DNA from 3 places in the Pantoea sp. X-Soil-ISGK-355 genome. Region 3 is predicted to be linked to each of the others. Evidence: predicted binding sites of a transcription regulator. Region 3 holds the regulator's gene; each other region holds the start of a gene.
What was found. Region 3 encodes Fur, which represses iron uptake genes when iron is present. Its sites were predicted from a motif close to ATAATAATGAGAACNACTATCAA; they were not measured.
Positions count from the first base shown of each region.

Region 1: the regulator Fur is predicted to act here: its motif matches at 7,775-7,797, upstream of AC6I8J_RS07470 (TonB-dependent siderophore receptor).
Region 2: the regulator Fur is predicted to act here: its motif matches at 4,094-4,116, upstream of AC6I8J_RS02135 (isochorismate synthase).

Region 1 is NZ_AP035971.1:1,617,659-1,628,511, reverse strand. Features, by position in the region: gene AC6I8J_RS07510 (class I SAM-dependent methyltransferase) at 1-245, shown strand, start outside; gene AC6I8J_RS07505 (glutamine amidotransferase) at 233-958, opposite strand; gene AC6I8J_RS07500 (DMT family transporter) at 1,131-2,015, shown strand; gene AC6I8J_RS07495 (CoA transferase) at 2,062-3,441, shown strand; gene AC6I8J_RS07490 (TorD/DmsD family molecular chaperone) at 3,443-4,009, opposite strand; gene AC6I8J_RS07485 (phosphatase) at 4,038-4,775, opposite strand; gene ghrA (glyoxylate/hydroxypyruvate reductase GhrA) at 4,815-5,756, opposite strand; gene treA (alpha,alpha-trehalase TreA) at 5,966-7,651, shown strand; gene AC6I8J_RS07470 (TonB-dependent siderophore receptor) at 7,843-9,942, shown strand; gene AC6I8J_RS07465 (GlsB/YeaQ/YmgE family stress response membrane protein) at 10,009-10,257, opposite strand; gene AC6I8J_RS07460 (flagellar brake protein) at 10,467-10,853, shown strand, end outside.
Region 2 is NZ_AP035971.1:476,094-486,946, forward strand. Features, by position in the region: gene dhbA (2,3-dihydro-2,3-dihydroxybenzoate dehydrogenase) at 1-392, opposite strand, end outside; gene AC6I8J_RS02125 (isochorismatase family protein) at 389-1,243, opposite strand; gene AC6I8J_RS02130 ((2,3-dihydroxybenzoyl)adenylate synthase) at 1,262-2,878, opposite strand; gene AC6I8J_RS02135 (isochorismate synthase) at 2,889-4,067, opposite strand; gene fepB (Fe2+-enterobactin ABC transporter substrate-binding protein) at 4,244-5,212, shown strand; gene entS (enterobactin transporter EntS) at 5,207-6,451, opposite strand; gene fepD (Fe(3+)-siderophore ABC transporter permease) at 6,599-7,588, shown strand; gene fepG (iron-enterobactin ABC transporter permease) at 7,585-8,565, shown strand; gene AC6I8J_RS02160 (ATP-binding cassette domain-containing protein) at 8,562-9,353, shown strand; gene AC6I8J_RS02165 (enterobactin synthase subunit F) at 9,395-10,853, opposite strand, start outside.
Region 3 is NZ_AP035971.1:1,165,299-1,176,151, reverse strand. Features, by position in the region: gene AC6I8J_RS05310 (YbgA family protein) at 1-794, opposite strand, end outside; gene AC6I8J_RS05305 (DUF2517 family protein) at 949-1,149, opposite strand; gene kdpE (two-component system response regulator KdpE) at 1,407-2,081, shown strand; gene pgm (phosphoglucomutase (alpha-D-glucose-1,6-bisphosphate-dependent)) at 2,430-4,070, opposite strand; gene seqA (replication initiation negative regulator SeqA) at 4,097-4,645, opposite strand; gene ybfF (esterase) at 4,896-5,660, shown strand; gene ybfE (LexA regulated protein) at 5,829-6,104, shown strand; gene fldA (flavodoxin FldA) at 6,237-6,767, shown strand; gene fur (ferric iron uptake transcriptional regulator) at 7,115-7,558, shown strand; gene AC6I8J_RS05265 (hypothetical protein) at 7,624-8,019, opposite strand; gene glnS (glutamine--tRNA ligase) at 8,256-9,923, opposite strand; gene nagE (N-acetylglucosamine-specific PTS transporter subunit IIBC) at 10,076-10,853, opposite strand, start outside.

The sequences.
Region 1 (10,853 bases), 450 kb from region 3:
TGAACGGCAACTATGACGTGATCTTCTCCGGCCTGCCGTTGTTATCCTTACCGCCCGAACTGCGTGAAGCCATTCTGCGGGCGGTCTATAACGCCCTCGGCCCGGACGGCGTTTTTATACAGTTTCAGTACACCTCGCTGACCCAGCCTGACCTGTCGCGGTACTTCACCTGGGAGCGCCAGCGGGTGCTGAAAAATGTACCACCCGCCTGGGTTTACCGCTGCACGCGTCACTACGCGCCCTGAGCACGCCCTACTGCCGGGCGCGTCTGTTGCCAGAAGGTCACCAGCAACTCACGCGCCCAGTCTTTCCCTTCAATCTCGTTGGCCCCATCCTCTGTGCAGCCCGGCGGCGTACAGACACTCATGATGTGCCGTGAAAATTCGGGATGAAACTGTACCGAGAGCGCCTGCGGTGAATAACGCACAATCTGACAGCCATCGCGCGCAGAAGCGGCCAGTACCTGCGCCCCGGACGGCGCGCTGACGACCGACTGACGATGCGACAGCCAGACGCTGAAGTCGGCGGGTAGCGTCTGCAGCAGCGGATCGCGCTGTGTCTGATCTGAGCAGCGAATGGGTAACAGACCGCGCTCCCAGCCGTTGGGATTGTCTGCCACTTCACCGCCCAGCGCATACGCCATCAGCTGATGGCCGTAGCACACACCGAGCAGCGGCAGACCATGATCAATCGCCGCTCTGATCCAGGCGGCGCTGCGTTCACTCCAGTCGGCGTGATCGGTGACCATTGCCCAGGAACCGCTGAGGATTGCGCCGGAAATCGTGTCAAAATCGGGTAACGCTTCGCCCAGATGAGGCCGCACAATCAGGTACTCATCGGGTTGGAGATTCAGTGCATCAATAAACCAGCGCGGCTGTTCACCAATCTCTGAAACGACGTTTGCGGGTGGGACTTCAAGCTGAATTAACGCAAGGGGTAAGGCGGACGAATAGGTCATACCGAATCGGTTCCTTTAAGAAGTCATTTCGAATCAGTCTGCCAGCATCGCATCCGAAAGTCTCATCGGGCTGCACCGCCATCGCAGAAAATTTCTCACTGCGATTGGCTGGAGTACCGCAGTTCGTGCCATCATTAGCGGGCTAAGCAAAAATCATCAAAAGGATATTATCGTGGCTGTGCGGCATTTTTTTCTGATTCTGATGGTGGTTTCTATCTGGGCCTTCAACAACGTGGCGGTGAAATGGGGGCTGCTGGAACTGCCGCCGCTGTTTCTGACCTTTATGCGCTTTGTAGTCGTCGCCATCGTGCTGGTACCGTTCTGCCGCATTAACCGTCAGCAGTTGCCCTGGCTTTTGCTGCTGGCTTTTACCTTCGGTTTTATGCACTTCTCGCTGCTGTTTGTCGGCCTGCGCTACACCGATGCCGGCACGGGCGCGATTGTAGTGCAGCTGGGCACACCGATTGCAATGTTGCTGGCAATGGTGGTACTGAAAGAGAAGCTGAAGCTGGTGCAGCTGCTGGGCATTATGATTTCGCTGAGCGGCGTGGTGGTGCTATCAGGCAGTCCGACGATTCCCTCGTGGTGGGTGCTCTGTCTGCTGTTGTGCAGCGCCACCGGCTGGGCCGTCAGTAACCTGATAGTGAAAAAGTCACCGCCGATTAAACCGCTGACCATGACCGGCTGGATTGCGTTTCTGGCGATTCCCATCGTCGGCGGCTCCAGTCTGGTGATGGAATCCCATCAGCTTTATGCACTGCAGCATGCGGGCTGGCGCGGCTGGTTCGCCATTCTTTACAGCGCCATCGCCTCGTCGATTGTGGCCTATACGCTGTGGTATATGCTGCTGAAGAAATATAACGTCAATCTGATCATGCCCTATTCGCTGCTGACGCCGGTTTTATCGGTGGTGATGGGGATTGTCGTGCTGGGTGACAGCCTCAACAGCTTCAAGATTATCGGGGCCTCACTGGTGATCCTCGGCACGGCTATCGCGGTGCTCAACCTGCGAAACCTGCGGATGCATGCCCGCTTCCCGCGCCTGCGGCGACGTTGATCCTGCGTGCTATGCTTGAGAAATCACCCCTTTCAGGAAGCACAACATGGACTCACAGCTTGCCGCCTCTCTCTGGCAGCAGATGCAGCAGGGATTGCGGGGTCGCGACGACGCCTTGCCTCTTCCTGCCTTCATTGATCGCGCCACCTTCGCTTCTGCTTTTGCCGTCAGTGAACTGGCGGCCACCAGCATCGGTCTGGCAACGCAGGCCACCGCCGCACTGATCGCCGCCTCCTGCCCTGAATATCGCTCTCCGCCTGTCGCCGTCAATGTGCGCCTGGCGTCACGCTGGTTCCAGCAGAGTTTTATCCCGCTTAACCGTGCGGCACCTGCGATGTGGGACGCGTTTGCCGGTGACTATCGCAGCCGCGATGGCTGGATCCGCCTGCATACCAACGCCACACATCACCGGCTGGCGATGGAAAAGGTGCTGGGTACGCACGCCGATCGCGCGGCGCTGGCGCAGCAGGTGCAACAGTGGCAGGCCAGCGAACTGGAGCAGGCGATTATTGATGCCGGTGGCTGTGCCGCAGAAATGCGCAGCGCTGCCGCCTGGCAACGGCATCCGCAGGGCCAGGCCGTACAGCATGAATCGCTGTTTCGCTGGCAGACCACACAGCCTGCTCCTGCGCCGGACTGGCCGCTGGCCGAAGCGCGTCCGTTGCTGGGTATTAAAGTTCTGGATCTGACGCGGATTATCGCCGGGCCGGTCGCCACCCGTTTTCTGGCCAGTCTGGGCGCCAGCGTGCTGCGCATCGATCCGCCCGGCTGGCAGGAGCCGACGCTGGATGAGGAGATAAGCTGCGGCAAGCGTCGCGCGGTGCTCGACCTGACGCAGCCCGCCGATCGCGATCGGTTTATCCGCCTGCTGCGTGAAGCGGACGTGCTGGTGCATGGCTACCGGGCGGATGCGCTGGAACGCCTTGGATTTGATGCCCAGACGCTTCAGTCACTCTCGCCCGGTCTGGTTGATGCCGGTCTGAATGCATGGGGCTGGCAGGGTCCGTGGCGCAACCGCCGGGGTTTTGACAGTCTGGTGCAGATGGGATGCGGCATTGCTGAACGGGGCATGCAGTGGCAGCAGAGCGACAAACCGGTTCCGCTGCCGGTGCAGGCCCTGGATCATGCCACCGGTTATCTGCTGGCAGCCGCCGTGCTGGAAGGATTACGGCGACGCGTGACGCAAGGAGAGGGCAGCCAGGTGCGGCTGTCGCTGGCACGCACCGCGTGGCTGTTGCAGCAGCATCCCACCGGTGAGCACGCGGGTTCCGGCATTGTGCCGCAGGTTAAGGATAACCTGCCCTGTTACGAGTTAACGCCGTGGGGGTTTGGGGTAAGGCTCAGGGCAGCCGCCTGGCTGCCCGGTACTCCAGAGCTCTGCGCAACACCGGGTTGTACGCCGGGCACGCACCCGGCGACGTGGTGAATCAGGCGTCGGGCGTCTCTTCACTGCTCTCAAGCAGTTCGTTGTACATCGCCTGAATCGCCTCACGGCTCAGCATCGCGAGGGTGCGATAGAACGCGGTAGTCGCGTGTGCTTCCACTTTGCCCAGGAACGTTCCGCACCACGGCAGCAGGTACTCTTCAAACAGCGCCAGCTGCGCTGCGCTCTCATCTTCCGCTGACTGATCTTCCAGCCAGGACGCGGCCAGCAGCAGCACGCCAAAATGGTCAGCAGGCGCATCGCTCAGCGGCATGCCGCGTGAGGTTAAGAACGCACGTACTTCCGGTTCCGTTTTGCCTTCCGGCCACTGTGAGGCGTAAGGCGGCACATTACAGTCGCTGCCCACAAACAGCGCGTTGTAATCGGCGGCCAGCGCCTGCGGATCGCTGTTCTGTTGCAGACGGGTCAGCAGCTCATCCTGCTCCAGCGGCCACTGCGACTGCAGTTTGCCTTCACGCAGCAGTGTAAACAGCGGCACCAGCAGCGGGTCCTGCGGCTGACGATTAAACAGTGAGCCGATCACGCGGCACAGAATGGAAAACTCATTCATGAGTCAGATTTCCTTGAGGCAAAATAAATTAAAAGTCAGCCAGTTCAGCAATAGGTTTGCCGCTACGCATTTCCAGAAAGTCGAGCAGGCGACGCGGCGTGACATTTAACACCCGATCCTCAGGAAAATCCACTTCGCGGGCAATCCGCAGGCAGTGATCGAAATGGCCGAGCGTAAACGCGGTGTGGGAATCGGAGCCGAATGCCAGGCGTCCACCGGCATCGCGCACGGCGGCGGCGATAGCGCGGCAGTTAGGTTCGCTGCCCGGACGCGAATGGGTAAAGGAGGAGTTGTTCAGCTCCAGCGCCACGTCGTAGTGCGCTGCGGCCTCGGCAATCGCCGGAATATCGACCGGGAATTTCGGGTTGCCCGGATGGCTGATAATATGAACCAGTCCGCCCGCCATCGCGGCGATCATCGCGTCTGTGTGATGTTTCCGGTCGCGCGGCGCATAAACCGGCTCGTGAAAACCGGCGACGATTAAATCCAGCGCATCGAGCATCGGGCCGGAACAGTCGATTTCGCCCTGCTGATTTTTAATATTGGCTTCGATACCGCGCAGAATCCCCACGCCATCGATCACGCGCGGCCAGACGCGCATATTAATAAAGTGCCAGTAGTGCGGTGCGTCGGCCATATCGGGGCCGTGATCGGTAATGGCAAACAGTTTCAGGCCAGTTTGCTTCGCCTGGGTCACGTAGTCGTGCAGCGTGCTGTAAGCATGCGTGCTGGCGATGGTGTGCATATGCAGATCTACCGGATACATCCTCTTCTCCTGCTGAGTGCCCCTGACGGGGCCGGTTCATTAATAGCCGCGCTGACGATCAACCCTGCCCTGCGGCGGCTCGCCTGCCTGATCCTGGGTAATGGCGCGGGCGATGTAGTCGATAGCTTCGTCGATCAAGGTTACCGCCGCATTATGGGGCGTAATCGTCACACGCGGATGCGACCATAACGGATGCGCTTCGGGCAGCGGTTCAACCTGAAACACATCCAGCGCCGCCGCTTTCAGCTGCCCGCTATTGAGCGCGGCCAGCAGATCGTCTTCCACCACCTGCGCGCCACGTGCGATGTTGAGGAAGAACGCGCCGTGCGGTAGCTGCTGTAAAAAGGCGTGGTCAATAAGATTAATGGTCTCGTGCGTGCTCGGCAGCAGGTTGATCACCACCCGCGTCTCCTGCAGAAAGGCTGACAAGGCATCGCGTCCGGCAAAGCTGGTCACGCCGTCGATGGTTTTCGGTGAGCGGCTCCAGACGCGCAGCGGGAATCCCCAGGGTTTCAGGCTCTCCGCCACGCGCTGCCCCAGCACGCCCGCCCCCAGAATCCCGACGGTGAAACTTTCACGCGGGTAAGCAGGCAGCGGCTGCCAGCACTGTTGCTGCTGCTGAAGACGGTAGTCGTCAAAACGACGGAACCAGTTCAGTACGCTATGGACGGCATATTCCTGCATCTGGCGCGCCATCCCGGTATCTTCCAGCCGGTAGAGCGGCACGCTGTCGGGCAGCATCTCAGGGTGCTGCTGCAGCTGTTTCAGAATCTCATCAACGCCTGCACCCAGCGCAAAGACGCCGCGCAGTGTGGCGCGTCCCTGCAGCATCGCTGCGGGCGGTGAGCGGACCAGCGCATAATCAGCCGGGCCGTCGTCGCCCGGCTGCCAGGCACGCACCCGCGCCTGGGGCAGACGCTGTTGTAAACCGTTAATCCAGGCCGCTGCAGACTGCGACGGGTGATACCAGATGATCTCCATCCTGCTCTCCTTTTTTCTTTCAGCGTCAGGGAAAAGCGAGGTGAGAGCAAGAAAAAACCCGCGTGAAAAAGCGGTTTTTCCCATAAAAATAATTCCCGTGGCTTCACATTTCCGGCTCGCTTCAGGGTGAAGTGGGCAGATAAGGTCTAAAGTTGGTCCTGTGGTCAATGCGTTACGCGCGGCCGCATTTCGGACAAGGAGAAAAACCGATGACAAAAATTGAGGTAAACGCCGACTCACGGCGTCAGCGTTATGCGCCTTTTCTGCTCACGTTGCTGCTGAGCGTACCTGCTTTCACCGCCCATGCCGACGACAACAGCCGCATGCTGAATAATCAGCCGCAGCCGCCGGACGTGCGTTTAGGGCCGCTGTTTAATGCCGTGCAGCAGGCGAAGTTCTACCCCGATCAGAAGACCTTTGCCGATGCGGTGCCGAAATTTGATCCCGCGTCGATTCTTGCCGACTGGCAGATGCAGAAGAAACAGCGCAATTTCGATCTCAAACGTTTTGTTGACGCTAACTTTACGCTGCCCGCTGCGGGCGACAAATATGTGCCGCCCGCCGGCCAAAATCTGCGTGAGCACATTGATGGCCTGTGGTCAGTGTTGACCCGCACCACCAGCAGCGCTGGTCAGTATGACTCGCTGCTGCCGCTGCCTAAGCCCTATGTGGTGCCAGGCGGGCGTTTCCGCGAAGTCTATTACTGGGACAGTTACTTCACCATGCTGGGGCTGGCCGAGAGCGGACACTGGGATAAAGTGCAGGATATGACGGATAACTTCGCCTCACTCCTCGACCGTTATGGCCACATCCCCAACGGCAACCGCAGCTACTACCTGAGCCGTTCACAGCCACCGTTCTTCAGCCTGATGGTCGATCTGCTGGCGACGCACGATAACGGCAAAGCCTATACCCGTTATCTGCCACAGCTGCAGAAAGAGTACGACTACTGGATGGCCGACAGCAATAACGTCGCGGCGGGTGCAGCCAGCAAGCGGGTGATTAAGCTGGCAGACGGCACCCTGCTCAACCGCTACTGGGATGCACGCGACGTGCCACGCACCGAATCCTGGATGGATGACATTGCCACCGCGCAGAAAGCGCCGCAGAGGAATAAAGCCGAACTCTACCGTGAGCTGCGTTCCGGTGCGGCGTCGGGCTGGGATTTCAGTTCGCGCTGGTTTACCGATGCGCATAACCTGTCGACAATCCGTACCACGCAACTGGCTCCGGTTGACCTCAACAGCCTGCTGTTCCATCTGGAGCAGACCCTGTCGAAAGGCTATCAGATGAACAAGCAGAGCGATCTGGCGAAGCAGTACGCCGATCGCGCAGAGAAGCGCCAGGCAGCGATCAACCGCTATCTGTGGGACAGCAAACAGAACTGGTATGCCGACTATGACTGGCAGAAAAAGCAGGTTCATCCGCAGCTGACGGCTGCCGCGCTGTTCCCGCTCTATCTGCAGGTCGCCAGCGATAAGCAGGCTGAAAGCACTGCCAGCGCGGTTGAAAAGCAGCTGCTGAAGCCCGGCGGTCTGGTGACTACCACCGTGAACAACGGCCAGCAGTGGGATGCCCCGAATGGCTGGGCCCCGCTGCAGTGGGTTGCCGTGGAAGGCCTGGAGCATTACAACCAGCCAAAACTGGCGAAAGAGGTAGGCTTACGCTTCCTGCAAAACGTCCAGATGACCTATGACCGTGAGCATAAGCTGGTGGAGAAATATGTCGTTGATGGCAAAAATCTCGGCGGTGGCGGTGGCGGTGAGTATCCGCTGCAGGACGGCTTCGGCTGGACCAACGGCGTCACGCTGAAACTGCTCGATAAGTACTGCCCGAAAGATAAAACCTGTAACAGCGCCCACGATATTCCTCAGGCGTCTGCCTCGCAAAACTGATCCACTCTGGATACCTCTGGCCTCGCCGGAGGTATCCGCACGCCTTTTCAGCGAATTTTACTTGACCTTCTTACATCAACAGGCAAAATTGCAGCCAATTTACAAAAGGTAATAATTCTCATTATGATAATGAGATTGCCTATTAACAACTTTACTCACCTGCCTTAATCTTTGCTATGAAAGGAACTCCGATGAAACTGTCACTGTCGCTGAGAGGGTATATTCGCCTCTGCACCCTGGCGCTGACCGCGCCTGCTCTGAGTTTCGCTGCCGATATGGTGGTGACTGCACAACCGCAGGAAGATTCGACCTCGCCGACCCAGGGCTATCTGGCCACCACCAGCCAGGGCGCAACCAAAAGCGACCGTCCGCTGATCACCACGCCGCAGTCGATATCCGTGGTCACCCGCCAGCAGATGCAGGATCAGGGCGCGCTGACCCTGAACCAGGCACTGGGCTATAGCTCCGGCGTCTTCACCAACTTTGGGGGTGCCGCGACCCGTTACGACACCATTGCGCTGCGCGGCTTCCACGGCGGCGATGTCGATAACACCTTCCTCGACGGCATGCGGCTGATGAGCGACGGCGGCAGTTTCAACGTATTGCAGGTGGATAACGCCTTCCTTGAGCGCATCGACGTGATCAAAGGCCCCTCTTCTGCCCTTTATGGTCAGACGGTGCCGGGCGGGCTGGTTAATATGGTGACCAAACGTCCGCAGTTCAGCGAAGAGGGGCATATCCAGCTGCAGGCGGGCAGTAATGCCACCACCGGCACGATGTTTGACTACACCAATGCGATCAACGACCAGTGGGCGTTTCGCCTGACCGGCGTGACCCGCAACAGCGATACGCAGTACGATCACACCCGCGAAGAGAAATATGCGCTGATGCCGCAGCTGATGTGGCAGCCGGATGAAGATACCCATCTGATCCTGAAAGCCTATCTTCAGAAAGATCCGTCAGGGGGTTACCACGGTTCCGTACCAGGCGACGGCAGCCTCACCGAACACAACGGCTACAAGCTGAGCAATGGCTTTTATGAGGGTAACAGCGACCTCGATCAGTTCAAGCGCCGCGAGCAGATCTACAGCTTCGACTTCGCCCATCGCTTTAACGACGTCTGGTCATTCTCCTCAACTGGCAGCTACAGCCACTCAAATGTCGATCTCGATCAGGTCTATCAGATTGGCTGGGACGAAAATAATCCCGATCTGCTGAACCGCTACTACTCTGGCGAGCGCTCGTCGCTCTCCGCCTGGTCCACCGATAACCGTTTACAGGCAGAGTTTGACACGGGCGAACTGGAGCACCGCGTTACGGTAGGAGCCGAGTATCATCGTTATAAAAATGAGATCAGCGAGGCTTCCGGTGCGGCCAACCAGCTTAATGCGCTGACCGGCGAGCAGGTGGGTGAAATGCCTGCTCAGAGCTGGGCTGAAAACACCCGCCGTTATTACCAGACCGGCCTCTATCTGCAGGATGAGATGAAGCTGGACCGCTGGCATCTGGATCTTTCCGGCCGTTACGATCGCATCGTCGCCGAAAACAGCGGCAGCGATCGCCGTCAGGATGATCATATCAGCGGACGCGCGGCACTACTCTATGCCTTCGACAACGGTATCTCGCCTTACGTGAGCTGGAGCCAGGCGATTACCCCGACCGCGCTCACCGATCCCAACAATAACCTGCTCAAGCCGACCACCGCTGAGCAGTATGAAGCCGGGGTGAAATATCAGCCAAATGGCACCCGCGATCTCTATAGCGTGGCGGTCTATGACCTGACGCAGAAAGATGTGGCGAACCGCAACGTTCAGGACGGAACCTTTACCCCCTCAGGCAAAGTTCACTCACAGGGTATCGAGCTGGAAGCGCGTAACCAGCTCACCCCACGTCTGAGCACCGTGGCGAGCTATACGCTGAATCATCTGCGCTTCAAAGATTCGGTGGATGGCAACAGTGGGCATACCCCGTATGTCACCCCCAACAGCATGGCGGCGCTCTGGGGTCACTATCAGTTTGATTACGGTCTGAGTGCGGGTGCAGGCGTGCGTTACATCGGCAAACAGTGGGCAGACAATGCAAACACCACACGTGTGCCGTCAGTGACGCTGTTTGATGCGTCGGTGCGGGCCGATCTTGGCGTCTGGAACAGCAGCCTGAAAGGGGCATGGGTTCAGGTCAATGCTAACAACCTGACCGATCGTACCTATGTAGCCGGTTGTTACGGTACGGGCTACTGCTACTGGGGCGCAGAACGCAGCGTGATGGCGACCATCGGTTACGACTTCTGATTAAAAGTAAGAGATAAAAAAAGGGGACGAATCGCTTCGTCCCCTTTTTCGTTTAAACCGTTACGGTCAACTGCGTACTTTGCGGTAGATAAACAGCACCACGATGGCACCGATAACAGCGACCACAAAGCTTCCGAAGTTAAACCCATCGACGCGGCCGAAGCCAAACAGCGTACTGATCCAGCCACCCACTACAGCACCGATAATACCCAGAACAATAGTCAGAATGAAACCGCCACCGTCTTTACCCGGCATAATCCACTTAGCCAGAATACCCGCGATTAAGCCAAAGACGATCCAGGAAATAATACCCATCTGTTGCTCCTTCCTTTTTATGATTAAAGCGTGAACGCCTGATTTATCAAGCGGTTTACCGCGATAAGTATAGCCAGCTTTTTGAAAAACGCCTCACGGGTCACACTATTTTTTAAGAATTCAGCGACTAAAGCTTTTTTTTGCCGCGCCGATAACCGGGATGAGGCAAAAAAACAGCATAAATACAGTAACCCCTTGCGGAGCAGGACGTGAAAGAAGCCGACCAGGAACAATATTTAAAACGTGGCACGCTGGCGGTTCTGGGCGTAATGAAAGATCTGCTGCGCCTGCAGACGCCACTACTGGTGCGCTTCGCGCGCGGGCAGTTTATCAGCCGGATGCTGGCTGCCGATGAAGATCGTCTGCTGTTTGACCTGGGCAGTAATAATCTGGATAACGAGTACGCCCTGACCAGCGACGATCTCAGCATTACTGCTGAAACCTATGGCGCGAAGGTAGAGTTCAGCCTCGCCTCACTGGAGAGGGTGGAGTTTGAAGGATTGCCTGCCTTCAGCGCACCGTTACCGGAGCTGCTGTGGCAGATTCAGCGTCGTGAGTTTTTCCGCGTCTGCGCCCCGCTGGAACCGCAGTTCTGG
Region 2 (10,853 bases), 690 kb from region 3:
ACGATGGCACCGGTGCGCTGTTCACGAAAGCGTGGCAGCGTCTGCTGGAACAGATTAAATGCACCGCCCGCATTGACGTTAAGACAGGCCTGCCAGTCGGCAAACGAGAGCTCATCGGTGGCACCAGTACGCAGAATACCGGCTGCGTTGACCAGCACATCAATGCGCGGCTGGACGGCTAATACGCGCTGGCAGATCGTTTTGACCTGAGCCGGATCGGCCACATCCATCGTGTGGCAGGGAAACGGATAATCATCACTCTGGAACCGCAGATCAAACGCCTCTACCTGCGCGCCCGCCTGATGAAAGGCTAACGCAGTATGATAGCCGATGCCCTGGCCGGCACCGGTTACCCAGACGATTTTACCGCTGAAGTCGAATGTGTGGCTCATTTCGCCGGCTCCCGCGACAGCAGCGCCCACCAGCCATCAATGCTCGGGTTTTTGGCCAGGCTGACAAAATCAATGTCACGATGTACCTGACGCCAGCGTGCCGCCAGCGCCATCACGCGTACCGAATCCAGCCCGTAGTCGATCAGGTTTTCATCATCGTCCGGCACCTCATCATCTTCCAGCAGCGGCAGGATCAACGCGCGCAAATCATCTTTGCTGAGTGGCACAGGCATCAGATCGGCGGTCATCACCACTTTTCCGCTACGGCCCGCGGTGTAGGTCAGCGCCATCATATGTTCCTCACGGCTGAAGTCAGCCAGCGCATCGGCCACCATAAACGGCTGAATATTGCGCATAAACGCATCGGTGGCGGTGGTCAGGCAGCCAATATGGGCATAGACGCCGGTGATAATCAGCTGATCGCGCCCCATCTCCTGCAGGATCGCCTCCAGCGGCGAGCGGTGAAATGCACTGTAGCGCCATTTGGTCAGGACATGATCGTCCTCATCCGGTGCCAGCGGATCCACGATCTTCTGCTGATCGGGATGCTTATTCAGTCCGGGTCCCCACATATCGTTAAGCAGCGCACGATCTTTATCGCTCTGCGCGTTTGGCTGAGCGGTGTAAAACACCGGAATACCCTGCGCTTTGCAGTAGCGTCGCAGGCGGACAATATTGTCAACGACCTGCTCAACCAGCGGGCTATTTTCGCCCCAGAAGTTGAGAAAATAGCGCTGCATATCGTGGATCAGCAGGGCGGCACGTCCCGGCTCCAGCATCCATTTCACTTTGTTGTTGGGCAACTCGGTGGCGGCTGGCAGCGGATAAGAGGTCAGTTGTGGAATAGCCATTGAAAATCTCCGGACAGATCAGGCTTGCGCTTGTTGATCGGCAAGTTGTTGGCGCAGACGTTTCTTGTCCACCTTGCCGACCGCGGTCAGCGGCAGAGCATCTACGCAGGTAATACGGTCGGGCAGCTTAAATTCTGCGACGCCCAGTTCACGCAGGTGACGACGCAGCGCCACCGGTTTCACCGGCTGACGGGTGACAATAAAAGCACAGCTCTTTTCACCCATCAGTTCGTCGCTCATAGAGACCAGCGCTGCGTGGATCACATCCGCATGGCGCTGCAGCAGGTTTTCAATCTCTTCAGCTGCGATCTTTTCGCCGCCCCGGTTGATCTGATCTTTCTCCCGACCCTGCACAATGATGTTGCCAGCGGGGGTGATCTCAACCAGATCGCCAGAGCAGTAGAAGCCCTGGTCATCAAAGCTGGCGGCGTTATGTTCCGGGCTGTTGTAGTAGCCACGGAACGTATAAGGACCGCGCGTCATCAGGCGACCAATGGCACCCACCGGTAGCGGATGTCCCTGTTCGTCTGCAACCCATACCTCGTCATCCGGAGAAACAGGGCGTCCCTGCGTAGTGAGAATGGTCTGTTCATCGTCATCCAGCCGGGTGTAATTCACCAGACCTTCCGCCATACCAAACACCTGCTGAAGGGTACAGCCAATCTCGTTCTGGATGCGCGCGGCCAGCGTTTCGCCCAGCTTTGCGCCACCGACCTGAATACGTTGCAGTGAGGCCAGCGCGGCATTGCTGCCCCATTCCTGAATCGCCTGCAGCCAGAGACTGGCCGCGGGTGGAACCAGGCCGGTATCAGTTACCTGATGTTTTTCAATCAGCGGGAAACAGAGGGTCGCGCTGGGATCGGCCGCTAAGATCACCTGGCCGCCCGCGTAAAAGACGCCCAGCGCGCCCGGAGAACTCATCGGGAAATTATGTGCAGCGGGCAGAGCAATCAGGTAACGGGTATCTGCGTTGACCCCGCAGATCACGTCACTTTCCCGGATGCTGTAGTAGTAATCATTGTGGGTACGCGGGATCAGCTTCGGAGTGCCGGTACTGCCGCCCGACAGCTGGAAAAAAGCGACGTCATCGCCTGCGGTCGGGGTTGCCTTGAAGTCACCTGCGGGTTCTGCCAGCAGGGCGTCGAGACGGTTTTCCGCATGAGCATCATTACGCAGGATCACCTGCTGCAGTGAAGGCTGCTCACGGCGAAGCTGCGTGATAAAGGCATCATCGGCGAACAGGGGATGGCTGCGATCGGCAATCAACAGGCGCGGCGCGATCTGACTGGCATAGGCGGCCAGTTCGGTACGCTGATGGCTGAACAGGGCGTTAACCGGGGCAACGCCGATTTTGAACAGCGCAAACAGCGTCAGGTAAAATTCCGCCACGTTGCCAAGCTGCACCAGCGCCGTATCACCGGGTTTCAGGCCACGACGCTGCAGGGCCGCTGCCAGATTGTCACTCAGTGAGGCCAGCTGTCGATAGGTAAATTGCCGGTCGCCATCAATCACCGCCACGCATTCGCTGTCGCGGTGACGCTCCAGGATGTCGGTCATCGGCAGATCCAGCCAGTACCCTTTTTCACGGTAACGAGCAGCCAGATCGTCCGGCCAGCGGCTGTAAGAAATCGTCATACAGGTTCCTTTAGTGCAATCCAAAAGCGCGAAGCATGGTGTCGAATTTGACGCCGGTCTCGCGCCACTCGGATTCAGGTTGTGAGTCCGCCACGATCCCCGCGCCAGCAAACAGCCGGACCCGCGGACCATTCACCGTGCCGCAGCGAATGGTGACGACCCATTCGCCGTTGCCCTGATCGTCACACCAGCCGACGATGCCGCCAAACAGCTGACGCTCAAACGGTTCAAGTTGCTGAATCAGCGCCTGAGCACGCTGATGCGGAAATCCGCTGAGCGCTGGTGTCGGATGCAGCAGGCAGGCCAGTGACAGTGCATTTTCGCGGTCGTCCAGTACTTCGCCCCAAATCTGCGTAGCGAGGTGCCACAGCGTTGCGGTGGTCAGCAGGGAAGGGGTTTCCGGGACCGACAGCAGGCGACTGCGAGGCTGCAGCGTCATGCGCATCGCATCCGTCACCAGTTTATGTTCATGCCGGTCTTTGGCTGACTGCATCAGGCTGTCACCTGAGGCCTGGTCACGCTGTGGATCGTTGTTGCGCGGCGCTGAACCGGCCAGCGGACAGGAGCTGAACTGTCGGCCCTGCTTACGAATCATCAGTTCAGGGCTGGCACCCACCAGCGCGCCGCCATCAGGCAGCGGCAGATGAAAGTGATAGCTGTCAGGGTTCTGTGCCAGGATGCGCTGCATCAGGGCGGCCGTATCGACCGGCTGTTCCGCCACGATCTCCATCAGCCGCGACAGCACCACTTTATCCGGATCGCCGCGCTGCGTGGCCGCCACGGCCTGCGCAACCATGTCAGTGAAGGTGTCGTGATCCGGCAGCGCGGTACGGCGACGAACTTTTGGCAGATCGCTTTCAGCCGATGAGGCGTGGGCTTTCAGATGGTCACGCTGAAAGGTCTGATACGACTCAGGGATAAACAATGCAGCGGGCTGATCCACATCGAACGGGATCGCACCCACCAGAATGGGATGGGCTATGCCCTGTTTTCTGGCCGAGGCAAAATGATGCTGTAGTTGTTGCTGAAACTCTCCGGTCAGCTGCTCACCCTGGTTTACCGGAGCAGTGAGTGTCGTAAAACAGCCCTGAGTCGTCAGGCTTCGCCAGGGAGAAGTAAACAGGAAGCCACGGCAGAGTGCCGGAAAATCCTGCAGCAGGGGATGTTCAAATGCCAGCGATTCCACCATAATTTCACCTATAAATGATAAGATAACTAATAATGATTATCATTTGTATTATGTTGCAGTAACCTACGTCGAATAGCCGAAGGTGTCAATAAATACGCGGTGATTCAGCTGGTTTTGTTGGTTAAATCAGCACAAGTTGTCGCCCGGATTACCGGAGAGAAATAGGATGAAAACAAATGACTAAACAGGGAGTAACGTCGGCATTAGCGCTGTTTTTGCTGAGTATCACTCTGTTCAGCGTGACCGCTGTTGCACAGACCGGCTGGCCGCGCACCTTCGCGGGGGCAAAAGGTCAGGTCACCCTGGCTCAGGCACCGACTCGCATTGTCTCGACCAGTGTCACCCTGACCGGATCGCTGCTGGCGATTGATGCGCCGGTAGTTGCCAGTGGCGCAACCGCACCCGGCAGCCGGCTGGCTGATGAGCAGGGATTCTTCCGGCAGTGGGGGCGTGTGGCGAAACAGCGTGGCGTAAAGCGGCTCTATATTGGTGAACCCAATGCGGAAGCGATCGCTGCGGAAGCGCCAGACCTGATTGTGGTCAGCGCCACCGGTAATGATTCAGCGATCAAACTGGCCGATCAGCTCTCGGCGATTGCACCGGTACTGGTCGTTAACTATGACGATAAAAGCTGGCAGCAGCTGGTGACGCTGCTGGGTGAGGCGACCGGGCATGAGGCGGATGCCGCTGCCCGGATAAGCGAGTTCGACGCGCGTGAAAAGGCGCTGAAGGCAAAGCTGACCCTGCCTCCGCAGCCGGTTTCTGCAATGGTGTGGAACGGAGATGGCCGGGCTGTGAATCTCTGGACGGAGGCATCGGCACAGGGGAAGTTACTGCAGGCGCTGGGCTTCACGCTGGCAACGCCACCGGCGACGCTTCAGTCCGCTCACAGCATGGGACAGCGTAAAGATATTCTTCAGCTGTCAGGCGAAAATCTGGCGGAAGGCCTGAATGGGCAGACTTATCTGCTGTTTGCCGCCGAAGATAACACGGCTGCGCAGGTAATGAGCAATGCTTTTCTGGCGCAGACCCCAGCGGTGCGCGCTAAAGCGGTCTATGCGCTGGGGCTGGATAGCTTTCGTCTCGACTACTACAGCGCCAGTCATTTACTGACGCGGCTGGAAGCGCTGTTCGTGAAATCATGATGTGGCTTCGGCGGGGGCAGGCCGTTGATAGCGTCGCAGGCGGCCCATCAGCAGCCACATGATGAGACCCAGCACGGTGGCTGCCAGGCCAGAGAGGGCGGCTGCCTGCTGCGGCAACAGCAGTGAACCCATCGCGCCAATGATTGCTGCACCTATCGCATCGCCGGTGACATTCTGCGCTGTCCAGAGGCTGTTGATCCTGCCAAGCAGTGCATCGGGCGTCAGCGTCTGAATCATCGCGTACTGCACCAGGCTGCTGATGGCACTGAAATAACCAAAGGCCACGAGGCAGATCAGACTCATGCTGAACCACGGCATCAGGCTGAACAGAGCCAGTGCGACGAATGCCGCGATGGCACTGACCAGAATCAGGCGGCCCGGCTGTGGCGACTGCGCCAGCCGTCCGCTGGTCAGCGCGCCTGTCGCAGCACCCAACGGCACGGCGGCGTACATCAGCCCCAGCTCCGTCAGACCGACCTGCCAGTGGGGTGCCAGCGCCGGATAGAGCACGCGCACCGCGCTGGCTAACGTTACCAGCGCGCCAGTCAGCGCGGCCATACCTACAATCGGCGTATCGAACAGAAATCGGACGCCGCTGCTTAGCGCCATTAAGGGATGTTCACGCGGCTGCGGCGGTGGCGCAAGCGGTGGCAACCGCAACAGGGTTAATACCGTCAGCAGCGTGCCGAACGCGGCCAGCCCGTAGTTCCACGCCACACCGCCCTGAGCAATCACCATACCCGCAATGGCGGGTGACAGAATCGCGCCAAAGCGTACCGTCAGCATAGTGATGGCACCCGCCTTCATCAGATTCTCACGCCCGACCAGCGCCGGGGTGGCCGCTAGCAGCGCCGTGACGCCTATCGCGCCGAAAAAGCCATCCCAGAGTCCCAGCACGAAGACGGCGATGACCGACGGTGAAGGGAGCAGGGCATTAATGCACAACGCGGCAAAACCCAGGCCACAGGTGGATCGGGCAAACAGGATCAGGCGACGGCGCTCATAGCGATCGGCCAGCACGCCGCCGGTCAGCAGGCCGATAAACATACCGGCTCCGGCCAGCGTCACCGCCAGCCCTACCTGTAGCGGCGATTGCGTCAGCTGCTGAATCTGAACCGGGACCGCCACCGCCAGCATGCCGAGAGCGATAATCGAGATAAAGCGGGCGATAAACAGGGCGCGAAAGGCGGGATGGGTTCTCAGCAGAGTGAGATCGATAAAGTGGGAGGGTTTGTTCATAGCGTCGCTTTTTTTGACCCATTTTCCTCATTATTGAATCTGAGAGTCATGATAACATACAAAAAACAGTTAATAACGATAACAAGTATCATTATCATAAACACTCTCAATTGCGAGCTATGTTGAATCCGTGAAGGTTTAAACGTTATGCGCCAACTCCGTGCAATAGCCGGTTCAGGACTAGTGCTATTGTTGCTTATCGCGCTCAGCCTGATGCTGGGTGCCAGACCTGTCCCCTTTCATGATGTTACACATGCCCTGTTTTCCGACTGTAGCCGCGTCGATTGCGTGATCGTGCGCGATGCCCGGTTGCCGCGAACCCTGGCGGGACTGCTGGCCGGGATTAGTTTAGGTCTGGCGGGCGCACTGATGCAGAGCCTGACGCGCAATCCACTGGCCGACCCAGGCATTCTTGGTGTGAATGCCGGAGCGGGTTTTGCGGTGGTGCTCGGCATCGCGCTCTCTGGCGCAGATTCACCCGCAGAATGGCTGGGTTTTGCTTTTACGGGTGCACTGCTGGCGTCACTGCTGGTGGCCCTGACGGGGGCGATCGGCGGCGGCCGCGTGAATCCACTGCGTCTGACGCTGGCAGGCGTGGCGCTGGGTGCGGTGCTGGAGGGCTTAACGTCTGGCCTGTCGCTGCTTAATCCCGATATTTACGATCATCTGCGTTTCTGGCACAGCGGCTCGCTGGATATCCGTAATTTCGCCATTCTGCGCACTGTCTTTCCGGCAGTCGTAGCCGGAAGCATGCTGGCGCTGCTGCTGGCACGTTCGCTTAACAGCCTGAGTATGGGCGGGGATATGGCAACCGCGCTGGGCACCCGTGTGATGCGTACTCAACTGGTGGGATTGCTGGCGATTGCACTGCTGAGCGGTGCGGCGACGGCGGCAGTCGGACCCATCGCCTTTGTCGGGTTAATGACACCGCATCTGGCCCGCTGGCTGCTGGGCAACGATCATCGCTGGATGCTGCCGGGAACCCTGGTGATCACGCCCTGTCTGCTGCTGGCCGCCGATATTCTTGGACGGCTGCTGATACCGGGTGAACTACGCGTGTCAATTGTCACGGCCATTCTCGGTGCGCCGATGCTGATTGTGCTGGTGCGCCGTAAGCTGGGAAAAGGGCAGATATGACACGGATGATGATCAATGCGTTACTGCTGTTGATGGCCTGCGGGGTGCTGGCTTTTCTGGGCATCACGCGCGGCACCTTACCGATCTCAGCCAGCCAGTTATGGGCACTTTTCAACGGCGAGGCGGCGCGCAATGTTCAGCTGATTGTGCTGGAGTGGCGTCTGCCGCGCGTCATGATGGCGCTGCTGATTGGTGCGGCGCTGGGCGTCAGCGGGGCGATTTTTCAGTCGCTGTTGCGCAACCCGCTGGGCAGTCCCGATATTCTGGGTTTTAACACCGGCGCTTACAGCGGTGTGCTGGTGGCGCTGGTGCTGTTCCAGCAAAACATGGAAGGGATGACGCTGGCGGCGCTGGCAGGCGGGCTGCTCACTGCAGGTGTGGTCTGGCTGTTCAGCTGGCGCAACGGCGTGGAGACTTTCCGGCTGATTATTGTCGGCATCAGCGTGCGGGCACTGCTGATGGCGCTGAACAGCTGGCTAATTATCAGTGCTTCACTGGAGGCGGCACTGAGCGCCGGGCTCTGGAGCGCCGGTTCACTTAACGGTATTACCTGGGCGAAAACCACGCCGGTGATCATCGTGCTGCTGCTGGCGCTGCTGGCAACAGGCATGCTGGCCCGCCGCATGCGACTGCTGGAGATGGGTGACGACACGGCCTGCGCGCTGGGCGTTCCGGTTGAGCGCAGCCGCGTCATGCTGATGCTGACAGGCGTTATCCTCACCGCCGCCTCGACGGCGCTGGTCGGTCCGATCGCCTTTATTGCGTTGCTGGCACCGCAGATTGCGCGGCGGCTCAGTGGTGGCACCAAAGGCGCGCTGCCGCTGGCGGCCTTGTGTGGCGCGCTGCTGTTAATCGCCGCGGATTACGCCGCGCAGCACTTTTTCCTGCCTTATCAGCTGCCGGTTGGCGTAATCACGGTCAGCCTGGGCGGGCTCTATCTGATTGCGCTACTGGTGCGGGAGGCACGACGCCAATGAAAGTGACAACACGTTTGCGGGGCGACGCGCTGACGCTGGGCTATGACAAAAAAATCGTGGCGGAGAATCTCTCTGTGGCGATCCCTGACGGTGAGCTGACCGTGATCATTGGTCCCAACGCCTGCGGAAAATCGACGCTGCTGCGTACCTTAAGTCGCCTGGCCTCGCCGCTGCAGGGTGAGGTGCTGCTGGATGGCAATACCATTGCTCACTACGCGACCAAAGAGGTGGCACGCCGGCTAGGGCTGCTGCCGCAAAGCTCGAATGCGCCTGCGGGTATCAGCGTCAGCGAACTGGTGGCGCGCGGGCGTTATCCGCACCAGTCGTTGTTTGGGCGCTGGCGACAGGAAGATGAGGCTGCGGTGCAGCAGGCCATGCAGGCCACCGGCGTGGCCGATTTAGCGCAGCAGCAGGTTGATACGCTCTCTGGCGGTCAGCGGCAGCGGGTGTGGATTGCGATGGTGCTGGCTCAGCAGACACCGCTATTGCTGCTGGATGAACCGACCACCTGGCTGGATATTGCCCATCAGATTGAACTGCTGGAATTAATGCAGGATCTCAATCAGCAGCATGGCCGAACGCTGGTGGTGGTGCTGCACGATCTTAATCAGGCGTGCCGCTACGCCAGCCACCTGATAGCGATGCGCGACGGGAAAATCGTTGCCGAAGGAAAACCGGCGGAGATTGTAACGCCGGAACTGATAGACGCGATCTACGGCCTGCGCTGCATCATCATTAACGATCCGGTGGCCGGTACGCCGATGATTGTACCGCTGGGCAGAGGCTGACCCGCGCCTTCTCCGGTGAAAAAAGCGCAGGTCAGGATGACTCAGGAAATCAGCGTTGCCAGACACTGCTGCAGTCGTGGGCCGATCTGCTCGAACATGCGCGGTGAGATGATCTCGACGTGCGCACAGTCCAGCGGCCAGATAGTCAGTCCGCCAACCCAGGGCGCCCAGGCGCGGCGTGCATCCTGACCGGGCAACTGGGTCTGTTGCGCCAGGAACAGCGTGGCGTGCCCACTAAAGCGGGCACTGCGCGCCGTGGCCAGCAGGCGCACCGAACTGGCATAGTTGGCTTCAATGGTGGTAAACAGTGCCTCCATTCCTTCACCGGCCTGCTCGCGCTGTGCTGCGATAAACTGCTCGCGCTCACGATTAACCTCTTCCAGCACCGCCGGATCCAGCACGTTTTCGCCGCGCCGTTCATCCCAGTTCTGCGTCTCCGGCGGCCAGGTATCCAGCAGTCCGAGGAAGGCAACGGTTTCACCTTCGGCCTCCAGCCGCGCGGCGATACCCTGCGCTAGCGTGCCGCCCAGCGAATAGCCCAGGAAATAGTAGGGCCCCTCTGGCTGCTGCTGGCGCACCGTCGCCAGATGCGCCTCACACACCGCGTCAAGGTGCTGCGCCTGATTCAGCGGGCTGGTGATATCAGGTGACTGAATGCCGAGCAGCGACCAGCGGGCATCCAGATAGCGCTGCAACACGCTGAATTGCCAGGCAAAACCTGAGGCGGGATGGAAGCAGAACAGCGTCGGGCCGGTAGTACGCCGCAGCGGCAAGACCGCCTCAAATCCGGCGCGGGCTGTCTCCGCGGGTTCACTACTAAGCAGGACGGCCAGCTTTTCTACCGTAGCTGCCACCATAATCTGGCCCACTGACACCGGCTGATTCAGCGTCCGCCGCAGCTGCGCCGCCAGCCGCATCGCCAGCAGCGAATGACCACCCAGCGCAAAAAAATCATCCTGTGCGCTGACGGACTCACGTTCCAGCAGCGTGGCGAACGCCTGCGCCAGCGTCGTTTCCAGACCCGGGTACGGTGCACGACCGGCAGCCGCTGTTCGGGTCTGTGGCAGCGGCAGCGCTTTACGATCCAGCTTGCCGTTGCTGCTGAGCGGTAATGCCGCCAGCTGAACAATCGCCACCGGCACCATATGCGCCGGTAACTGTGTCGCCAGAGTCTGGCGCATGACGTCGGCATCAATTGAGCCCTCTGCCACCACATAGCCGACCAGCTGGCGGGCATCACCCTGCTGGTCGCTGCTGCTGCCCAGTACCACTGCATGCGTCACGGCCTGCACAATGCCAGGCAGCGCAGCCATGGCGTGGTCGATCTCGTTCAGCTCGATACGCTGTCCGCGAATTTTAAGCTGATCGTCGCTGCGACCCAGATACTCCACCGCACCATCCGGCAGCCAGCGCGCCACATCACCGGTGCGGTACATCCGGGAGCCGTGACCCCACGGATCGGCGACAAACCGGCTGGCAGTGAGGTCGGGACGATCAAGA
Region 3 (10,853 bases):
TCCTGGCGCTGCGGTGAACTCAGATGCGTGCGGAAGTAGCCCTGCACATGCATCAGCACATTGGTGTGATTGCGACGTGAGGCGGGACGTGACATCAGTTCCATCATGCGATTACGGTACTCAAAGGCAAAGGCATCCAGCGAGTCCCACTCGCTCATCGAGGCGACAAAGGGCCCCAGTTCGCGATATTTCTCCTGCGAGTGCGCCAGCATCATCAGTTTGTAACGACTGTGGAAGCCGATCAGTCCCTGACGGGTCAGGCCGTTTTCCCACATCTGATTAAATTCGTGCAGTGCGCAGATACGACCAATAAAGTTTTCACGCAGGGCGGGATCGTGCAGGCGTCCATCTTCTTCCAGCGGCAGCCAGGGCATTTCACGCTGCAGGAACTCCGCAAAAATACCGGTGCCCACTTTTCGGTTGTTGTTGTTGTCAGGCTCGTAGACCCGCACGCGCTCCATCCCACAGCTGGGCGATTTGGCGCACAGGATATAACCGGAGAGATGATGCAGCGATTTGACCCGCTCGGCAGACCAGTTACGCATCTGAGCAGTGACTTCTTCGCCGCCGTCTTTGCTGAAGCAAAGATGCAACTCATCATCGCCCTGCTTTACCAGACGCAATGCCGGACGCGGCGTAGGCAGTCCAATCGCCATTTCAGGACAGATCGGCTCAAAGCGGACAAATGGCGTAAGATCCTCAGTCGCAAAAGTAAGACGCTTATGGCCACCATCAAACCTCACGCTATCGCCGAGCAGGCATGCACTGATTCCAACGGGGATTTTTTTGCTCATACTTGTACAACCTCTAAAATCTTGTAGAGGTTTAAGTGTAGCGCAAAATGGCCAGGAATAAAGGGGTAAAACGCGGTTCCGGACCGCTTATTCTCAGAAAAAACGCAAAAAAAAGCCCGGTCAGATGACCAGGCCTGTTCTGTGGCAGGACGCATTACCAGAATGCGCCACCACCGGCTTCAGACTGCGCCAGCCAGACCGGCTTTGCACTGGTCTTACACCAGACGCGATGCAGATAGCTGTAGAAACGCGCCCGATCCTGTCGGAACAACATGACAGGCAGAGCCAGAACGCCGAGAAGAACCACCAGCGTACGGCGTGCGAGTATTTTATAACGTGGATAAGCCTGATACATGGTTTCTCCTCCCGGTAAGTTAAAGTGTGCGAATGTGATCTGTGTTCAACTTTACGCCAGATAGTGTAATTTTACTACTCATCTGACCACTTAATTGTCGCTATTTTTGCTGTTTAAGAATTAACCTGTAATTTAGTTACAGATAAGTTACCGCCAGGTTACAGGAGGGTTTGAATATCCGAAAGATGAAGTGCGCGGACGGCAGCATAAAATATTGATAAAGTAGCGCTTCGGCCCTCACTCAAGGCAGGTATTGCGTGACCACGGTTTTGATCGTTGAAGATGAAAAAGAGATCCGCCGCTTTGTCCGGCTGGCGCTGGAAAATGAAGATCTGAAGGTGTTTGATGCCGATACGCTGCAGCGCGGACTAATTGAAGCGGCGACCCGCAAGCCAGACCTTGTGATCCTCGATCTTGGCCTGCCTGATGGAGATGGCACCGATTTTATTCGCGACCTGCGCCAGTGGAGCGCTATCCCGGTGATTGTACTATCGGCGCGCAGTGATGAGCAGGATAAGATCGCCGCACTGGATGCAGGGGCCGATGACTATCTGACCAAACCGTTCGGCGTGGGCGAACTGCTGGCGCGCGTGCGGGTGGCGCTGCGCCGGCACAGTGGCCAGCAGCCTGATGCCAGGATTCACTTTGCCGACGTGAGTGTCGATTTTGCCGCACGGCGGGTACAGCGCGGCGGCAGTGAGATTCACCTCACCCCGATTGAGTTTCGTCTGTTGAGTATTCTACTGAATAATGCCGGCAAGGTGCTGACGCAGCGGCAGCTGCTGAGCCAGGTCTGGGGACCCAATGCGGTTGAGCACAGCCATTATCTGCGCATCTATATGGGTCATCTGCGCCAGAAGCTGGAAGCGAATCCAACCCAACCGGCGCATCTGCTGACCGAAACCGGGATCGGCTATCGCTTTATGCCATAAAAAAAGGCGCCAGAGGCGCCTGAGACTGTCAACAAATTCTGGCCCGGTTCGCTGTGAGACCGAGCTTGCTCAGGAAACAGGGTCAGATCGGAAAGACGCTAAAGCCAATCCATGACCAGCTCGGCCCACGCGATTACGCACCTCATCCGTGAGGTGCGACCGTTGCCGGGCTAACGCTTTGCGTTATTCAAAAACGCTCCCGGCGTTTTTGTCCATGGCGTGTGACGCTTTCCTCTTCTGACCCTGCTCCCTGCGCGTTAAATAAATCCGTTGCGGTCAGATTTACCCTGATGTGAGTTTGTCAGCAGCTCTGAGGCGCGCGATGCGCCTCTTTATCTGACCGACTAATCAGGCGTTTTTCAGCACTTCACTAACAATCTCTACGGCTTCTTTCTCAATCTGCGCGCGATGTTCTGCGCCCAGGAAGCTTTCACAGTAGATTTTATAAGCGTCTTCGGTGCCTGATGGACGGGCCGCAAACCAGCCATTCTCCGTCATCACTTTCAGACCGCCGATTGAAGCACCGTTACCTGGTGCTGCCGTCAGGCGCGCGGTGATGGGATCACCCGCCAGCGTATCTGCGCTCACCATCTCTGGTGACAGCTTCGACAGCGCAGCTTTCTGCGCCGAAGTGGCGGATGCCTGCAGACGGTTGTAGCTTGGTGCGCCGAAGCGCGCGGCCAGCTCATCATAGTGCTGCTGCGGGTTTTTACCGGTCACGGCGGTAATTTCAGCCGCCAGCAGACACATGATGATGCCATCTTTGTCCGTTGACCATGGCGTGCCGTCGAAACGCAGGAATGAAGCACCCGCGCTCTCTTCGCCGCCGAAACCAAAACTGCCGTCATACAGACCATCAACAAACCATTTGAAGCCAACCGGCACTTCCACCAGCTTGCGGCCAATGTCGTTGACGACACGGTCAATCATGGCGCTGGACACCAGGGTTTTACCCACGGCAACATCCTGGCCCCATTGTGGACGATGCTGGAACAGATAGTTGATCGCGACCGCCAGATAGTGGTTTGGATTCATCAGACCCGCCGGAGTCACAATGCCGTGACGGTCATAATCGGGATCGTTGCCGAACGCCAGATCAAACTTGTCACGGTAGGCCAGCAGACCTGCCATTGCGCTTTCAGACGAGCAGTCCATGCGCACAACACCATCTTTATCCAGATGCATAAAGCGGAAGGTCTGATCGACTGCGTCGTTCACCAGCGTCAGATCCAGCTTATAATGCTCAGCAATACGCTGCCAGTAAGCAATACCGGAACCACCCAGGGGATCAACACCCAGCTTCAGACCCGCTTTCTGGATCGCCGGAAAGTCGATAATCTCTGCCAGACCTTCAACGTAAGGCTGGATGAGATCTTTCTCGACCACGTGGCCACTCGCCATCGCCTGTTCCAGCGGCAGACGTTTCACCTCTTTCAGCCCATCTTTGATCAGCTGATTGGCGCGATCTTCCACCACTTTGGTGACGTTGGTATCAGCCGGTCCCCCGTTAGGTGGATTGTACTTGATGCCGCCATCTTCCGGTGGGTTGTGCGATGGTGTGATGACGATACCGTCAGCCAGCGGTCCACCCGCTTTGTTGTGCTCAAGAATCGCGTTCGAGATTGCAGGGGTCGGCGTATAGCCATTGTCCTGCTGCACAATCACATCAACGCCGTTCGCCGCCAGCACTTCCAGCACCGACAGGATCGCCGGCTCTGATAGCGCATGGGTGTCTTTACCAACGTAGCAAGGCCCGGTGATACCGTTCTTTTTACGCTCTTCAGCAATCGCCTGAGCGATAGCCAGAATGTGCATCTCGTTGAAGCTCTGACGCCCTGCACTGCCACGATGGCCAGAGGTGCCAAATTTCACCGCGTGTTCCGGGTTCGCCACATCGGGCTGCAGGACATAATATTGTGACGTTAATTGTGCAACGTTAATCAAATCGCTCTGCTGGGCGGGTTGCCCGGCACGTGGGTGATTGGCCATTGGCGCTGCTCCCTGACGCTTAAGTTTTAGATGGTGCCGCAAACTTTCTCGGTCAGTTCCGCAGGGAACTGCATCGAGAGCATGATGTGTTCGACCATGCTGCATTTACGACCGGTATTGGTGTTGGTGATCACCCAGTACGGCGTGCCGGGCACATGCTTCGGCTTAGTATGGGTGCCATTCTGTAACAGCGTATGCTCATCACCGGCAAAGTAGACGCGGGTGCGGCCCTGCAAAGATGCAGTAGCTTCAGCAAAAGCTGCAGTATCAAGACGATAGAGCGTTGACAAGATAAGCATAAAGCGATTCACCGCCCGCTTCTGCTCCGCATATTCATCGGAAAGCAGCAGCTCTCGCACCGCGCGGACACGATCCTGCAGGCGCGAACCGACAGACGCAGGCTGAGACTCTTTCGCTGCCTCTTTTGAGGCTGGCTGAGCAGGCGAAGCGGGTGCAGTCTGACCGGCAGTGAACTTCAGCATACGACGCAGAATGTCGGATGCGCTTTCACCAATGTGTTGCGTGTGGCTGGCAATATAACGGTAGAGCTCTTCGTCAACTTCGATCGTTTTCATCTTATTCCGTACGGTTCTTTCTCATGACAGAACCACCTGTTTCCTGAAAAGCTCTGAGTATAGTCAGGCAATTCAAAGGATGTGCGGGTTCTAACATCAGGATTATAAAGTTAAATTCAGGCGGGTTGTTAGCAATCAAACGGTTTACGGGCAAAAGTCAGAATATGTCCTAATGCCGCCGGAACCGGCGCGCCTGAAAAGGTGAAACCATGATAACCTAAGCACAGGTCTCAAACTTAAGAACTTTGCTATGATTTTGAACGCCCGTCTGCAAACTGAACAATCCCCTGCTGATTCCTTACCTGTCCTGCTTATCCATGGCCTTTTTGGCAGTCTGGATAACCTTGGCGTGCTGGCGCGCGGACTGAAAGATGCCGGTCCTCTGCTGCAGGTTGATGTCCGTAACCACGGACTCTCTCCACGATCTGACGAGATGAACTACGCTGTAATGGCGCAGGACATGGTCGATACGCTGGATGCGCACGGCATTGAACGCGTCGCGGTGATCGGTCACTCAATGGGCGGCAAGATCGCCATGACCATGAGCGCGCTGGTGCCGGACCGCATTGAGCGGCTGGTGATGATCGATATCGCCCCGGTCGACTACCAGACCCGCCGCCATGACGAGATCTTTGCCGGCATTCGAGCTGTAACCGACGCAGGCGTCTCGTCACGCAGTGAGGCGGCGAAGATTATGCGTACGCTTATCGATGAAGAAGGGGTGATTCAGTTCCTGCTGAAGTCATTTCAGGCGGGCGAGTGGCGCTTTAACGTCCCGGTGCTGTGGGATAACTACACCACGATCTCGGGCTGGCAGCCGGTTCCGGCCTGGGATCATCCGGCGCTGTTTATTCGCGGCGGCGACTCCAGCTATCTGGACAACCGCTACCGCGATGCGCTACTGCAGCAGTTCCCTGCCGCGCAGGCCCATGTCATTGGAGGCGCGGGACACTGGGTTCATGCAGAGAAACCCGATGCCGTTTTGCGCAGTGTCCGTCGCTTTTTTGCGCTTTAAAAGCAAATAGATGGCGGCAAAGGTTTAGGATTGGCGTCCGGAGTAAGCGTGAAGTATGATGGCGCGCTAAAATTTTGCCGCGCGTCCGTTTTGCTGCGGCAATGGCCAATAATTTATAATCTGCGCGGTGAGTGACTGGCGCCCGCCCCCATTCAGTTTTACTAAGCCATGGCAAAAGAACAGACTGACCGCACGACGCTCGATCTCTTTGCTGATGAGCGCCGCCCTGGTCGACCCAAAACCAGCCCGCTTTCGCGTGATGAACAGCTGCGCATTAACAAGCGCAATCAACTCAAACGTGACAAAGGACGCGGACTTCGTCGTGTCGAACTGAAAATGAACAGTGAAGCCGTCGATGCGCTCAACACGCTGGCAGAACAGCGCAATCTCAGCCGCAGCGAACTGATTGAACAGATGCTGCTGGCACAGCTCCAACTGGATTAATGCGGGCAAAACGCACGCAGGAGCAAATGTCGGGGCTTTAACCGTTCACCGGTTTTCTCTCGTCTGCTATTATTCGCTGAAATGTGCTGCGGCACACATCTCATTATCAGGATTTAAGAGGTTATTTTACTCATGGCACTCGTAGGCATCTTCTTTGGCAGCGATACCGGCAATACCGAAAACATTGCAAAAATGATCCAGAAACAGCTGGGTACAGACGTTGCAGAAGTGCATGACATCGCGAAAAGCACAAAAGAAGATCTGGAAGCGTTTGATATCCTGCTGCTGGGCATTCCGACCTGGTACTATGGTGAAGCGCAGTGCGACTGGGATGACTTTTTCCCGACGCTGGAAGAGATCGATTTCAACGGCAAGCTGGTTGCGCTGTTTGGCTGCGGCGATCAGGAAGATTACGCGGAGTACTTCTGTGATGCGATGGGCACGATCCGTGACATCATTGAGCCGCACGGTGCCGTAATAGTGGGCCACTGGCCAACTGAAGGCTATCACTTCGAAGCCTCAAAAGGGCTGGCCGATGATACCCACTTCCTGGGTCTGGCCATCGATGAAGATCGTCAGCCTGAACTGACCAACCAGCGCGTAGAGCAGTGGGTTAAGCAGATTTCTGATGAACTGCAGCTGAAAGATATCCTTGAAGCCTGATCCTGCCCGCCTCAATGTGAGCGCCAGCTCACATTGAGGCAATGGAAATTCCTATAGAAATAATAGCCACATTTTTTTAACTTTCTCCGTTTAATCTGTAGAATACCCGCATCGATCTTCCGCTTATTTTTTCAGGCGGTAAGACTAAGCGATGTACCAACAGACATCTGCCAGAATCCTCCCCGGCCCGGTGACCTATCCCCCACAGCCCGTGATGATTCAGGCACGCCCTCTGGTTTTCATTTCATCGCTTCAGTTCTATAATGAGACGCAAATGAGAATGAGCGCAGATCGACATTCAAGGCGATAAGCCACAAAAGTGAATATAGTGACAGGACAAAATCCGCATGACTGACAATAACACCGCATTAAAGAAGGCTGGCCTGAAAGTGACGCTGCCCAGACTGAAAATTCTGGAAGTGCTTCAGGAACCTGAGTGCCATCACGTCAGTGCGGAAGATTTGTACAAACGCCTGATCGACATCGGCGAAGAGATTGGCCTGGCTACCGTTTACCGTGTTCTGAACCAGTTCGATGACGCCGGTATCGTGACCCGTCACAACTTTGAAGGCGGTAAATCTGTCTTTGAACTGACGCAGCAGCATCACCACGATCATCTGATCTGCCTGGATTGCGGCAAGGTTATTGAGTTCAGCGATGAGTCGATCGAAACGCGTCAGCGTGAAATCGCCACCCGTCATGGCATCAAGCTGACCAACCACAGCCTCTATCTCTATGGACACTGTACGCTGGGTGATTGCCGGGAAGACGAAACCCTGCACGACCAGTAACGCGACCTGAAATAAAAAAACCGGTGAATTCACCGGTTTTTTTTCGTCTGTCTTCGGCTGTTGTATCAGGCGACCAGCGTCTCCTGCAGATAGCGCCAGCGTGGAATAGAGCTGCTGCAGTCCAGTATCGCCAGCGAGATACGGATCTGATTATTGCCATTCATCATCTGCATTTCGCGATACTGTACGGTGATCTCTTTTTCATGATGAGAGAGGATGACGTGTTCGCAGGTGACAATGCGCATCCCTTCGCGCTGTCCCTGCAGCTGCCGGAAAAGCGCCTCGACCTCGTTCAGATTGCACTCTCTGCCCTTTGGGGTGACCATGCGGAATTCAGGATGAAAATAGGACATCAGCAGCTCAAAACTGTCGTCAGATCCGGCAGGCTGGTTAAAAATACGTTCAATGAGCTGATGTAAAACGACCACACTGTTTCTGGCTTCCTGGGCGAGAACTGTCATTTTTTTTCCTTCTGTAACCCGCTTTGCAACCTTTGAGAGCGCATAGCCTACCTGAAAGCGGATAATTCACATCTGGAAATTGATTAATTTTTTTAAACTCAGATTTCTCTCACAATGCGGCATTTAATCGGTTGCGGTTAGATCAGAATAAATGTCGGCAATGAGTAAAATCAGGGCAACAAAAAAGGGCGATAAATCGCCCTTTTGTCATTTTATGAGGTCAGCCTCAAAAAAATTTATTCGCCAGTTTTCGCCCAGGTATCACGAAGACCGACAGTGCGGTTAAACACCAGTTGCGATGGCGTAGAGTAAACGCTGTCGGCGCAGAAATAACCTTCACGTTCAAACTGGAACGGAGTGGTCGGTTCCACATCGCGCAGGCTCGGTTCCACAAAGCCCTGTTTGATCGCCAGTGACTCAGGGTTGATCACCGCCAGGAAGTCCTCTGCCGCGCCCGGATTTGGCACACTGAACAGACGATCATACAGGCGGAACTCTGCTGGCTGCGCGTGATCCGCAGACACCCAGTGAATGACCCCTTTGACCTTACGGCCATCGGCAGGATCTTTGCTCAGCGTGTCTACGTCGCTGGTGCAGTAGATGCAGGTGATGTTGCCCGCTTCATCTTTAGCGACGCGCTCAGCACGAATCACATAGGCATTGCGCAGGCGGACTTCTTTGCCCAGCACCAGGCGCTTATATTGCTTGTTCGCCTCTTCGCGGAAATCGGCACGGTCAATCCAGATCTCGCGGCTGAACGGCACTTCACGCGTACCCATCTCCGGTTTACCCGGATGATTTGGCATGGTGATGATTTCGTTATGGCCTGCTGGCAGGTTTTCGATCACCACTTTCAGCGGATCCAGCACAGCCATAGCACGTGGCGCATTCTCATTCAGGTCATCACGGATACAGGACTCCAGCGAGGCCATCTCCACGATGTTATCCTGCTTGGTCACGCCGATACGACGGCAGAACTCGCGGATAGAGGCGGCGGTGTAACCACGACGACGCAGACCTGAAACGGTCAGCATGCGCGGATCGTCCCAGCCTTCAACGTGCTTCTCGGTCACCAGCTGAGTGAGTTTGCGTTTCGACATTACCGCATACTCCAGATTCAGGCGCGAGAACTCATACTGGCGCGGATGAACCGGAATGGTGATGTTATCCAGCACCCAGTCATAGAGACGGCGGTTATCCTGGAACTCCAGCGTACACAGCGAGTGCGTAATGCCTTCCAGCGCATCGGAGATGCAGTGGGTAAAGTCATACATCGGGTAGATGCACCACTTGTTGCCGGTCTGGTGGTGTTCCGCGAACTTGATGCGGTAAAGCACTGGATCACGCATCACGATAAAATTAGAGGCCATGTCGATTTTCGCGCGCAGACAGGCAGTGCCTTCGGCAAACTCACCGTTTCGCATCTTCTCAAACAGCGCCAGGTTCTCTTCCACGCTGCGATCGCGATAAGGGCTGTTTTTGCCCGGCTCTTTCAGGGTGCCGCGATATTCGCGAATCTGATCCGGACTCAGCTCATCAACGTAGGCGAGACCTTTAGAAATCAGCTCGATAGCATAGTCATAAAGCTGATCAAAATAGTTTGATGAGTAACAGACCTCACCGCTCCACTCAAAACCCAGCCACTGGACGTCACGCTTGATGGATTCAACAAATTCCATATCCTCTTTAACCGGATTGGTATCGTCGAAACGCAGGTTGCATTGCCCCTGATAATCCTGGGCGATGCCAAAATTCAGACAGATCGATTTCGCATGACCAATATGCAGATAACCATTGGGCTCTGGCGGGAAACGGGTATGCACGCTGCTGTGCTTACCGCTCGCCAAATCTTCGTCAATGATCTGACGAATAAAGTTAGTTGGGCGGGCTTCAGCCTCACTCATCTCAAAAATCCTCAATACGAATAACGGGTGATTTGTACCACGAAGTAACGGAGTATGATCCACAAAGCGTCTGAGGGAAACAACCGTTTGTTAAGCCTTTAAAACAAAAAAGGCAGGAATCGCTTCCTGCCTGTGGGGTTATGTTGCGGGGATTAGCCTTTCACTTCATACAGCGGAGTTTCACCTGCCACCACCTGACCGCGGGCCAGTAATGTCAGACCGGCAAAATCATCGCTGTTGCTGACCACGACCGGACTCACCATTGAGCGGGCATTGGCATTGAGGAATTCAAGGTCCATTTCCAGCACAGGCTGACCGGCGACCACCGTGGCCCCCTCTTCAGCCAGACGGGTAAAGCCTTTACCTTCCAGCGCCACGGTATCCAGTCCCATGTGCACCACTATCTCTACACCATTCTCCGTTTCCAGACAGAAGGCGTGATTGGTGTTGAAGATTTTCACCAGCGTACCGTCAATCGGTGCCACGACCCATTTGTCGCTGGGTTTGATCGCCAGACCATCGCCAACTGCTTTGCTGGCAAAGGCTTCATCCGGCACATCATCCAGCGCGACCACTTCGCCCGATACCGGTGCCAGCAATGTCGCAATAACACGCTTCTCACTGTTCAGCACGGCCTGCGGTTTAATGTCAGGCTCCACTGGCGCACTGCTGGTAGCCGCGGCTGCGACCGGCCCCTTGGTCAGGACTTTTTTCATCGCCGAGGCAATGCTTTCGGCCTGGGTACCCACGATGATCTGCACGCTCTGCTTATTAAGGCGGATCACCCCGGATGCACCCAGATGCTTCGCAACGCCTTCATTAACCTGCGCCGAATCATTCACGTTAAGACGCAGGCGGGTAATGCAGGCATCGATGCTGGTTAAGTTGGCTGAGCCGCCCACGGCACCAATATAACGACGCGCCAGCGAT